DNA from 2 places in the Sinomonas halotolerans genome. Region 2 is predicted to be linked to the other one. Evidence: riboswitches for the same ligand, from Rfam matches in the RefSeq annotation. Region 2 holds a riboswitch; the other holds the start of a gene.
The links. A riboswitch is a leader RNA that binds a small molecule or an ion and turns the genes downstream of it on or off. The one in region 2 is predicted to bind glycine.
Positions count from the first base shown of each region.

Region 1: it holds a riboswitch for glycine, as region 2 does, so the genes downstream of both, ABCQ75_RS05590 (methylenetetrahydrofolate reductase) here and gcvP (aminomethyl-transferring glycine dehydrogenase) in region 2, are expected to answer to the same signal.

Region 1 covers NZ_JBDFRB010000003.1:315,779-321,609, reverse strand. The annotation lists gene ABCQ75_RS05610 (carbohydrate ABC transporter permease) at 1-343, shown strand, start outside; gene ABCQ75_RS05605 (Gfo/Idh/MocA family protein) at 372-1,520, shown strand; gene ABCQ75_RS05600 (sugar phosphate isomerase/epimerase family protein) at 1,564-2,568, shown strand; gene ABCQ75_RS05595 (TolB family protein) at 2,573-3,502, shown strand; gene ABCQ75_RS05590 (methylenetetrahydrofolate reductase) at 3,536-4,384, opposite strand; glycine riboswitch at 4,517-4,614, opposite strand; gene ABCQ75_RS05585 (TetR/AcrR family transcriptional regulator) at 4,781-5,455, shown strand; gene ABCQ75_RS05580 (LytR C-terminal domain-containing protein) at 5,480-5,831, opposite strand, start outside.
Region 2 covers NZ_JBDFRB010000001.1:478,634-484,464, forward strand. The annotation lists gene gcvT (glycine cleavage system aminomethyltransferase GcvT) at 1-17, opposite strand, end outside; gene gcvP (aminomethyl-transferring glycine dehydrogenase) at 68-2,956, opposite strand; glycine riboswitch at 2,997-3,094, opposite strand; glycine riboswitch at 3,096-3,194, opposite strand; gene ABCQ75_RS02125 (hypothetical protein) at 3,350-3,556, opposite strand; gene ABCQ75_RS02130 (Tex family protein) at 3,788-5,831, opposite strand, start outside.

The DNA.
Region 1 (5,831 bases), on a different contig from region 2:
CGCGTCCATCCCGAAGGAGCTCGAGGAGGCCTCGATGATCGACGGCACCGGCAGGATGGGGGCGCTCATCCGGGTGGTCCTCCCCGTGGCCAAGCCGGGCATCATCGCCGTAGCGGTGTACTCGTTCATCTCGGCGTGGGGGGAGGTCCTCTTCGCCTCCGTCCTGACGAACGAGGCCACCAAGACCCTCTCCCTGGGCCTCAAGTCCTATGCCAGCGAATCGGACGTGTTCTGGAACCAGCTCATGGCCGCATCGGTCGTGGTCTCGCTTCCTGTCCTCATCGGATTCATTCTGGTGCAGAAGCACCTCGTCGCCGGCCTGTCCGCCGGCGCCGTCAAGTAGCCCCCGCGGCAGGAATCAGGAGCACACCGTGGAAACGAACGAGCAGCCCGCCAGCCAGCCGCTCGGCGTCGCCGCGATCGGCTATGCCTTCATGGGCAAGGCCCACTCGCAGGCCTGGCGGAACGTCGCCGCCTACTTCGACGTCCCCGCCGTGGAGCAGAAGGTCCTCGTGGGGCGGGACGCCGAGCAGGTCGCCGAGGCGGCCGCGCGGTACGGCTGGAAGGAGTCCGCCACGGACTGGCGCGAGGTGATCGCGCGGGACGACGTGCACATCGTGGACATCTGCGCCCCAGGCTGGCTGCACGCGGAGATCGCGATCGCCGCGCTCGAGGCCGGCAAGCATGTCCTCGTCGAGAAGCCGCTGGCCAATTCGCTGCCCGAGTCCGAGCGCATGGTCGCTGCCGCGGCATCGGCCCGCGCGCGCGGCGTCGTCTCGATGGTCGGCTTCAACTACCGGCGCGTGCCGGCGCTCGCCTACGCGAAGCAGCTCATCGCGGCCGGGAGGATCGGCGCCGTCCGCGAGGTCCGCGCGTCGTACCTGCAGGACTGGCTCGCGGACGAGGGGGCTCCCATGACCTGGCGGCTCCGCAAGGAGACGGCGGGTTCGGGCGCGCTCGGGGACATCGCCTCCCACGCGATCGACCAGGTGCAGTACCTCACCGGTGACACGGTCACCGAGGTCTCGGGCCGCCTCCACACCTTCGTGGCGCAGCGCCCCGGGCCCGGGGGTCCGGAGGAGGTGACGGTCGACGACGCCGCCTGGGCCACGCTGTCCCTCGCCTCCGGGGCGGTCGCCTCGGTGGAGGTCTCGCGCGTGGCCACCGGGCGGAAGAATTCGCTGCGGATCGAGGTCTACGGCTCCGAGGGGGCGCTCGCGTTCGACCTCGAGCGGCTCGGCGAGCTCGAGTTCCTCGATGCGACCGCACCTGCCGAGGAGCAGGGCTTCCGCCGGATCGTCGTCACCGAGCCGGGGCACCCGTACGCCGGCGCGTGGTGGCCGCAGGGGCACATGATCGGCTGGGAGCACACGTTCACCCACCAGATCCGGGACTTCCTCGAGGCCATCCGGGAGGGCTCCGCCCCGAGCCCGTCCTTCGAGGAGGGCCTCCAGGTCCAGCGCGTCCTCGGCGCGATCGAGGAATCCGCCGCCGCCAAGTCCAGCACCGTGCACCTCTGAGCCATTCCAGCAGTCTGACCCGTTCCCCGCAGAAAGGAACCCCATGCCCCGCCCCTTCACCCTGTTCACCGGCCAGTGGGCCGACCTCAAGCTCGAGGAGGTCGCCGAGCTCGCGGCCGGCTGGGGCTACGACGGCCTCGAGATCGCCGTCTCCGGCGAGCACCTCGACGCCGCCCGCTGGGACGACGGGGCGTACATCGCCGAGCGCCTCGGCATCCTCTCCCGGCACGGCCTCAAGCTCTTCGCCATCTCGAACCACCTCAAGGGCCAGGCCGTGTGCGACGACCCGATCGACTTCCGGCACCAGGCGATCGTGGGTTCCGCGGTTTGGGGCGACGGCGACCCCGAGGGCGTGCGCCAGCGTGCGGCCGAGGACCTCAAGGACACCGCCCGGCTCGCCCGCGCCCTCGGGGTGAAGACCGTCGTGGGCTTCACGGGCTCGAGCATCTGGCAGTACGTGGCCATGTTCCCGCCCGTCGGCGCGGACGTCATCGAGGCCGGCTTCCAAGACTTTGCCGACCGGTGGAACCCCATCCTGGACGTCTTCGACGAGTGCGGCGTCCGGTTCGCGCACGAGGTCCACCCGTCCGAGATCGCCTACGACTACTGGTCCACGCAGCGGGCGCTCGAGGCGATCGGGCACCGCGAGGCGTTCGGGCTCAACTGGGACCCCTCGCACATGGTGTGGCAGGGCCTGGACCCCGTCGCGTTCATCACCGACTTCGCGGACCGGATCTACCACGTGGACTGCAAGGACACCCGGATGCGGATGGGCAACGGCCGGGCCGGGATCCTCTCCTCGCACCTGTCCTGGGGCGACCCGCACCGCGGCTGGGACTTCGTCTCCGCCGGCCGCGGCGACGTTCCGTGGGAGGACTGCTTCCGCGCCCTGACCGCGATCGGCTACGACGGCCCGATCTCGGTCGAATGGGAGGACGCCGGCATGGACCGCCTCGTCGGCGCCCCGGAGGCACTCAAGGAGCTCAAGAAGTTCGACTTCGCCCCGAGCTCCCAGTCCTTCGACGCCGCCTTCAGCAACCAGTCCTGAACGCGTGGCAGCGCCAGCACCTGCCGAGGGTCCCCGGTGGGGCGGGACAGCTGCCCGTCCACGGCAGCTCCGCCGGGGCCAGCGGGCCCGGATCCGCATTTGGGACAGGGCATCCAGCAGTGTCCGGACTGTCTTCGAATCCCGCGAGCGCCTCTACGAGGCCCCGAACTGGACGCCCGACGGCCGCCTCGTGCTCAACGGCGACGGGCTCCTGTGGACGCTCCCCGTCGATGGATCGGGTCCGCCCCGGGAGATCCCTTCGCCGGGCATGCCCGGCGTCAACAACGATCACGTCCTCGCGCCGGACGGGGCCACGCTGTTCGCCTCGGCCGATGACGGGCACATCTGGGCGACCTCGCTCGGGGGCGGTCCCGCGCGGCGCGTGACCCGCGACGACAGGGCAATGCATTTCCTGCACGGCGTCAGCCCCGACGGGCAGAGGCTCGCCTATGTACGGCTCGAACCGGAGGGCGGGGACTGGTGGGCGTCCGCGACCATCCACACGGTCGACACGGATGGCGGCAACGACCTCGCCGTCACCACCCACCCCGGCCCGGCGGACGGGTGCGAGTGGACACCTGACGGAGAGTGGATCGTCTTCAACACCGAACAGTTCTCGGCACTGCCGGGGCACGCCCAACTGGCACGGGCGCGCCCCGACGGTTGCCAGCTCGAGCAGCTCACCCACGACGAGCGGGTGAACTGGTTCCCGCACGTCGCGCCGGACGGCAGTGTTGCGGTGTACCTCAGCTACGCACCGGGAACCCGCGGCCACCCCGCGGACCAGCCCGTGGAGCTCAGGCTCGTCCACGTCAGCGCATGCGACGAGCCCGTCACGCTCGTTGCCCTGTGGGGCGGGCAGGGGACGGTCAACGTCCCCAGCTGGGCGCCCGACTCCTCGGCCTTCGCGTTCATTGACTATCCCCTGGGATGAGGGCGCCCGCAGCGCCCTCCGCGTACAGCGCGCTCAGCCGAAGCTGTTGAAGGTGAAGAGGTGGATCCCGGCCAGGCCTGCCGGACTCGTCTCGAGGCTGCGCACGAGCCCCTCCGGCGAGTAGACCCCGCCGCTGCCCAGGAGGCGGCGGGCCAGGGGGCCCTTGCGGGTGATGAACGCCAGCGAGGGGCCCACGCCGATCTTCGCGGCCAGCGCGACGAGCCGCGCCCGTGGCACGGCGCCGGGGACGCCTGCCCAGACCGGGAGCCGGATGCCCTCGGCGCGCAGGAGCGCGGCGTAGTCCGTGATCGCGGCGGCGGAGAAGCACATCTGCGTGGCCACGCTGGCGGCGAGGTGCTGCTTGGCGAGAAGCGCATCCAGGAGTTCGGGCCCGCTGCGCTGAGGATGCCCTTCGGGATAGCCCGCCACCCCTGCGGCGAACGCGCCGCCGGAGAGGTCGGCGATGTCCTCCAGGAGCGAGGTGGAGTCGGCGTAGGGCCCCGCCGGCTGCGCGGCGTCGCCGCTGACGGCGAAAACCTCCGTGATCCCGGCGGACGCGAACTCGCGGAGCGCGCGCGCCAGCCGCGCCCTGTCCACGATGCTGCGCGCCGCGAGGTGCGGCACAACGCGATAGCCGAGGTCCGCGAGCCGGACCGAGGTTTCCGCGGTCGGCTCCATGCCGTGGTGCGGGAGGCACGTGACGGTGAGGGCCGAGCCCTCGGGGAGCGCGGCGGCGACCCGGGCGGCAATGCCCTCGGTGGGGACGATCTCCCGGCGCAGCGGAAGGGCTGGGGGGCCGGGATCGCGAACGGCCGGGCTGGCTGCGGGGGCCGGGCAGGACGGTGCCTGGCCTGCGGCGGGGGGAAGGGCATGCGCTGGCATGGAGGACTCCTCTTCTCTGGCCGGGCGAAGCCGGCGGGCGTCCTCCCCGCTCTGTCATGGACCTGAGAGTTTCCGCGGGAGGGTGGTCCGCTTGCACCGTCGGTGAGCCCGGAGGCTGCTTTCCAGAGGAGCCTCACCGCGGCGGTACATGGGCCTGAGAGATTCCTGGGGAGGATTTGCTCCTACGGCACCCGCTTGCTGCGCCGGCGGGATTCTCCCGCCGCGGATCATCGGCGTCTTCAGTTGTATGGCGGGCACGGCCGCACCCGATCAGTGTGTCGGGGCTCACCGACCGCTGTCAAAGGCCGCGCCATCGGCACGACATGCGCGCGCAGGAGCAGGCTTGATCACCCGCAACAAAGGGCTTTTGGTGACACACCGACGTAAAATGTAGACATGCCCCGCATCCAGGCCGAGTCGAACGCAGCCCAGCGCGCTCTCACGCAGCGTCGCATCCTGGACGCGTTCGGCGAGCTCCTGTTCACGCGCGGCCTCCCCGGGCTCACCATGACGGACGTGGCCCGGCAGGCCGGGGTGGGGCGCACTGCGGTCTACAACTACTACGCGGACATGGAGGAGCTGCTCATCGGCTACGCCCTCGCCGAGACGGGCCGGTTCCTCACGGACCTCAAGGCGGAGCTCGCGCGGCTCGAGAACCCGGTCGACCGGCTCGCCGTGTACATCCGTGCGCAGGTCGAGGACCTCTCCCGCCGCCACCTCCCCCCGGGACCCGCCATGCGCGCGGTGCTCTCGCCGTCGTCCTTCGCGAAGCTGGGCGACCACGTGGGCGAGCTGAACGACCTCCTGAAGGCCATCCTCACCGACGGGATGGCGCAGGGGTACCTGCCCGAGGGGGACGTCGAGGAGCTCGTCCAGCTGGTCCACGGCTCCCTCACCGCGAGCGCGGACCGCGGGCGCCGCGGGGCTCCAGGGCCTGGGGGCGGCCCGGAGGAGGCTGCGGAAGAGGCGGACGACGACGCCGGCGAGCGCCGCACGGACGCCACCGTGCGCTTCATCCAGCTGGGGGTCGGGGCGCGCTTCGGCGAGGACGGGCGGCCGCTGCGCGCCTGAGCGGGGCGCCGGGCCGGGCCGGCCTCAGCGGACGGGCGGGGTCGCCGTCGGGCTGGGAAGCTCGCAGTTGAGGGTGCCCGGGGTCTGGTCGACCACCTTGGGCGCGGCGAGCCCGGTGAACGCGGGGCCGAGCAGGAGGTCCACGGAGTCGTCGGCGCGCGGATCCCGCACGAACACGCTGCCCGGAACGTGCCGCTGAAGCGTGAACGCGGCAGCCTCCCCCGCGGACCCGGAACGCACCACGGCCGTGGCCGCGGTGGAGAACTTCTCGTTGTCCACGGCGAGGACCCTGAACCTGCGCTTCGCGAGCTCGTCCGCGACCTGCCTCGCGAGCCCCTCCCGGCCGGCGGCGTTGAGCACGTTGACGGTGGTCTGC
Region 2 (5,831 bases):
GCAGTGGTCTCGGTCATGGAAGTCTCCTGGTTCTCAGATCTCGAAGGCTGCGGGTTCTCGTCAGCTGTCAGTTCTCGAACGCTTCGAGGGGCGGGCACGCGCAGATGAGGTTGCGGTCACCGCCGGCGCCGTCGATCCGGCCCACGGGGGCGAAGTACTTGTCCTGGGTGTGCGTCCGGCCCGGGAACGCGGCCTGCTCACGGGTGTAGGCCCGGTCCCACTCGGTGGAGACCACGGCCGCGGCCGTGTGCGGGGAGAGGCGGAGCGGGGACTCTGCGACCGCGAAGTCGCCGGCGGCGACCTGGTCGATCTCCGCGCGGATCGCGATCATCGCGTCGATGAACCGCTCGATCTCCGCCAGGTCCTCGGACTCGGTCGGCTCGACCATGAGCGTGCCGGCCACCGGGAAGGCCAGGGTCGGGGCGTGGAAGCCGAAGTCGATGAGTCGCTTGGCGACGTCCTCCGCGGTCACGCCGGTCTTGGCGGTGAGATCGCGCAGGTCGAGGATGCACTCGTGCGCCACGAGGCCGGCCTCGCCCGTGTAGAGGACCGGGAAGTGCTCGTCGAGGCGCTTGGCGATGTAGTTCGCCGCGAGCAGCGCGGACTTCGTGGCCTCGGTCAGGCCATCGCCCCCCATGAGCTTGACGTACGCCCAGGAGATCGGGAGCACGCCGGCAGAGCCGAAGCGCGACGCGGACACGGGAACGTCCGCCCCGCCCGCCCAGTCAGCGGCGTTGCCCGGCATGAACGGGGCCAGGTGCGCGCGCGCCGCGACGGGACCGACGCCCGGCCCGCCACCGCCGTGGGGGATGCAGAAGGTCTTGTGGAGGTTCAGGTGGGAGACGTCGCCGCCGAACTGGCCCGGCTGGGCGAGGCCCACGAGCGCGTTCATGTTGGCGCCGTCGATGTAGACCTGGCCGCCCGCGGCGTGGACCGCGTCGCACACCTCGCGGACGTCGGCGTCGTACACGCCGTGCGTGGACGGGTAGGTGATCATGATCGCCGAGAGGCGGTCCCGGTTGGCCTCGATCTTGGCCTCGAGGTCTGCGTGGTCGATCGTGCCGTCGGCGGCGGTCGCGACGACGACGACCTTCATGCCCGCGAGGACGGCGGAGGCCGCGTTGGTGCCGTGCGCCGAGGCCGGGATGAGGCAGATGTCGCGCTGGGACTCCCCGCGGGACGCGTGGTAGCCGCGGATCGCGAGGAGGCCGGCGAGCTCGCCCTGCGAGCCCGCGTTCGGCTGGATCGAGACCTGGTCGTAGCCGGTGATCGTGGCCAGATCGGCCTCGAGATCGGCGATGAGCTCCCGCCAGCCCTCGGTCTGCGTGTCCGGGGCGAACGGGTGGATCCCGGCGAACTCGGGCCACGTGATGGCCTCCATCTCGACCGTGGCGTTGAGCTTCATGGTGCAGGAGCCGAGCGGGATCATGGTGCGGTCGAGCGCGAGGTCGCGGTCCGAGAGCTTGCGGAGGTAGCGCAGCATCTGGGTCTCGGAGCGGTGCGTGTGGAACACCGGGTGCTGGAGGTAGAGGCTCGAGCGGTGGACCTCCGCCGCGAGGCCGAAGCCCGCAGCGCCGTCCTCGGCACCGAGGTGGGAGTCGACGCCGTCGCCCGCGGCACCGGCGCCGAAGACCGAGGCGACGGTCGCGACGTGCTCGGAGGTCGTCGTCTCGTCGCACGAGATGCCCACGGTGTCGGCGTCCACGAGGCGCAGGTTGATGCCCTGCTTCTCGGCCTTCTCCACGAGGGCGGCCGCGCGGCCCGGGACCACGGCAGTGACGGTGTCGAAGAAGCTCGTGTGTGCTACCTCGACCCCGGCGCCTGCGAGGGCCGCGGCGAGCGAGACGGCGTGGCGGTGCGTCCGCTGGGCGATCGCCTTGAGGCCCTCGGGGCCGTGGTAGACGGCGTACATCGACGCGACGATGGCCAGGAGCGCCTGGGCCGTGCAGATGTTGGACGTGGCCTTCTCGCGTCGGATGTGCTGCTCGCGCGTCTGGAGCGCGAGGCGGTAGGCGGGCTGTCCGGCGTCGTCCTTCGAGACGCCCACGAGGCGGCCGGGGAGCTGGCGCTCGAGGCCAGCGTGGACGGCCATGAAGGCCGCGTGCGGGCCGCCGTAGAACAGCGGGACGCCGAAGCGCTGGGCGGAGCCGACGGCGATGTCCGCGCCCTGCTCGCCCGGGGACTTGATGAGGGTCAGCGCCAGGAGGTCGGCGGCGACGGTCACCATGGCGCCGCGCTCCTTGGCAGCGGCGATGAGGCCGGTGGCGTCGGCGACGAGGCCGGAGGCGCCGGGCTGCTGCAGGACGATCCCGTTGATGGGGCCCTCGGGGAGGCCGTTGGAGAGGTCGGCGACCTCGACCTCGAAGCCCAGGGCCTCGGCGCGGCCCTTGACGATCGCGATGGACTGCGGGAACAGGTCCGCGTCAAGAACGGTCTTGCCATCCTTGGAGGCCTTGTCCTTGTTCGCCCGCCGCATGAGCAGCACGGCCTCGGCCACGGCGGTGGCCTCGTCGAGCAGGGACGCGTTCGCGATCGGGAGGCCCGTGAGGTCCTCGACTGCGGTCTGGAAGTTCAGGAGGGCCTCGAGGCGGCCCTGGGAGATCTCCGGCTGGTAGGGCGTGTAGGCCGTGTACCAGGCGGGGTCCTCGACGATGTTGCGGCGGATGACGGGCGGCGTCACCGTGTCGTAGTAGCCCTGTCCGATCATCTGGACGCGGGGCCGGTTCTTCGACGCGAGGGCGCGGAGGGCCGCGAGGGTCTCGGGCTCGCTCAGGGCGCGGCCGAGGGAGAGCGGCTTGTCCTGCTTGATGCTGTCCGGGACGGCGGTCTCGGCGAGCGCCTCGACGCTGTCGAACCCGACGGTGTCGAGCATGTGCTTGATGTCGGAATCGCGCCGGGCACCGATGTGCCGGTCGACGAATGCTGCGGGGGAAAGGTCCGTCACGGGGAACTCCATCAATCAGGCCGGCCGGGTGGCGCGGCTTTTGACTCTCGTTCCTCCCCGCTCTGTATGGGACCTGAGAGATTCCGCCGGGTGTTCCCGGCTTGCACCGTCGGTGAGCGCCGCTGGGTGCGGGGCTGCTTTCCAGAGTTGCCTTGCCGCAGCGGTACAGGTGCCTGAGAGATTCCTGGGGAGGTGTTGCTCCTACGGCGCCTGCTTGCTCATGCTCGCAGGACTCTCCCGCCGCAGATCAGAGGCAATGTTCAGTTGTGGCCCAGCTGGGTCTGTGCTCCAACTGGTCCCGGACCTGAGCCGGGCGGCGCCGCTCATAGCGGCACTAGTCCATTGTGCTATGCCGGAGGTCACGTCGGCAAATGGCCTGCGCCACTCCCCCGCCCCGTCCGGCGCTCACTCGGCCGTGGACACGCTCCTGCTGCCGCGGCCGAGCAGGCCGCCGTCAGGGCTGAGAGCGGCGCCGCGTGTGCGCCGCATGCCGCGGATGGCTCCGAGCAGCAGCGTGGCGCCCGCGAGGGCCGCCACTGACAGGAAGAAGAGCAGCCCACCGAGGGCTACGGTGCCGAAGAAGACGGCCGTCTGAAGGTTGAACTCGAACATTCTCTCCACTCGCTCCGGGGCCGTGGATCTCGTGGCCCCACCGTCAATTCTGACGGGGCGGAGAGGGCGGAACGCCCCGGATTCCGGGCCCCGGAGCCGTGAGATCCGACACACCCGCGCCGCCCGCGGCGGGAGGGGACATGACCCCGCGACGTGACACGGCTCCACAGCCTTGCGGGGTCGAGTCCGCGTGCGGGGACATGACCCCAGTGGCCCCAGGGCCAACGCCGATCAGCGCGCGAGGCCTGCCCGCCGCAGAGCGTCCGCAAGCGCCGTGTCTGCGCCCCCGCTCCCCGGCCCGCCCTTCGCAGCGCCCTGGCCTCCGCCCTGCCCCGACCGGGGCTGCCCAGACCGGGGGTGGTCGGAGCGGGGCTCCCCGGACCGCGTCTGGCCGGCCCCACGCCCGCCCCCGCGCTTGCCGGCCCGCTGGTCGGCCTCGCGCTCGGCACCCGGGCGCCGTTCGGCGTCGGACGCACGACGGCGCGCCTCGCCGCCCGCTCCCGGCCGCCCGCCGCCGGGCTCGTCATCGAGGCGGAGGGTGAGCGAGATGCGCTTGCGGGCCGGGTCGACGTCGAGGACCTTGACCTTGACGACCTGCCCCGATGTGACGACCTCGCGGGGGTCGGAGACGAACTTCGTGCTCATCGCCGAGACGTGGACGAGCCCGTCCTGGTGCACGCCCAGGTCGACGAAGGCGCCGAAGGCGGCGACGTTGGAGACCGTGCCCTCGAGCACCATGCCGGGCTTGAGGTCGTTGATGGTCTCGACGCCCTCGGCGAGCGCCGCGGTGACGAACTCCGGTCGCGGGTCGCGGCCCGGGCGCGCGAGCTCGGCCATGACGTCCCGGACCGTGGGCAGGCCGAAGCGGTCGTCGACGAACTGGGCCGCGTCCAGCGCCGCGACCCGCTCCTTTGCACCGCCTGCCGCCTCGAGGATGCGGCCGGCGAGGCCGTAGGCCTCGGGGTGGACGGAGGAGGAATCGAGGGGCTGCTTCCCGCCCGTGATGCGCAGGAATCCGGCGCACTGCTCGAACGCCTTCGCGCCCAGGCGCGGGACCTTCTTGAGCTCGGAGCGGCTCGCGAAGGCGCCGTGCTCGTCGCGGTACTCGACGATGTTCCGGGAGAGGTTCGGACCCACTCCGGCCACGCGCGAGAGCAGCGCGGGAGAGGCCGTGTTGACGTCCACGCCCACCGCGTTCACGCAGTCCTCGACCACTGCGTCGAGGGTCCGCTCGAGCTTGGCGGCGGTCACGTCGTGCTGGTACTGGCCCACGCCGATCGACTTCGGGTCGATCTTGACGAGCTCGGCGAGCGGGTCCTGGAGGCGCCGCGCGATCGAGACCGCGCCGCGGAGGGAGACGTCCAGGCCCGGGAGCTCGGCGGAGGCGAGGGCCGAGGCCGAGTACACGGAGGCTCCCGCCTCGGAGACGATGACCTTGGCCCGTCGTGGCATCCCGAGCCGGGTCAGGAGCTCGCCCGCGAGGCGGTCCGTCTCGCGGCTCGCGGTCCCGTTGCCCACCGCTACAAGCTCCACGCCGTGCTTCCGGGCGAGCCGCTCGAGCACCGCGAGGGATTCGTCCCACTTCTTGGCCGGCTGGTGCGGGTACACGGTCGCGGTGTCCACGACCTTTCCCGTGCCGTCCACCACGGCGACCTTGACGCCTGTGCGGAGACCGGGGTCGAGCCCGAGGACGGCGCGGTTCCCGGCCGGGGCGGCGAGGAGGACGTCCCGCAGGTTGGCCGCGAACACCCTCACGGCCTCGTCCTCGGCGGCTTCGAAGAGCCGTGCGCGCAGGTCGGATTCGAGCTTGGCGAGCAGCCGGCCCTGCCACGCGACCTTCACGGTCTGGGCGAGCCACGTGCCCGCGGGCGTCCCCTGGTCCGCCCGGACCCCGAGGGCGTGTGCTACGGCGCGCTCGTAGCCGGCGCGGGCCTGGGCGAGCTCGGCCTCGTCGCGCGGGTCGGCCTCGGCGATCTCGAGGGAGAGCTCCCCCTCGCGCTCGCCGCGCAGGAGGGCGAGGACGCGGTGCCCGGGGAGGGAGTCCACGGGCTGGACGTAGTCGGCGAAGTCGGCGTACTTGCCCTCGGGACCCCCGCCGGGCCCGGTCTTCTGGCCCGCGTCCTTGGCGGCGGAGCGCAGGCGTCCTCCCGCGAAGAGCCGCTCGCGCAGGGACGCGACGAGCGCGGCGTCCTGGCCGGCGCGCTCGGTGAGGATCGCGCGGGCGCCCGCGAGGGCCTCCTGCGCCCCCGTGATGCTGTGCTCGGGGTTGAGGTAG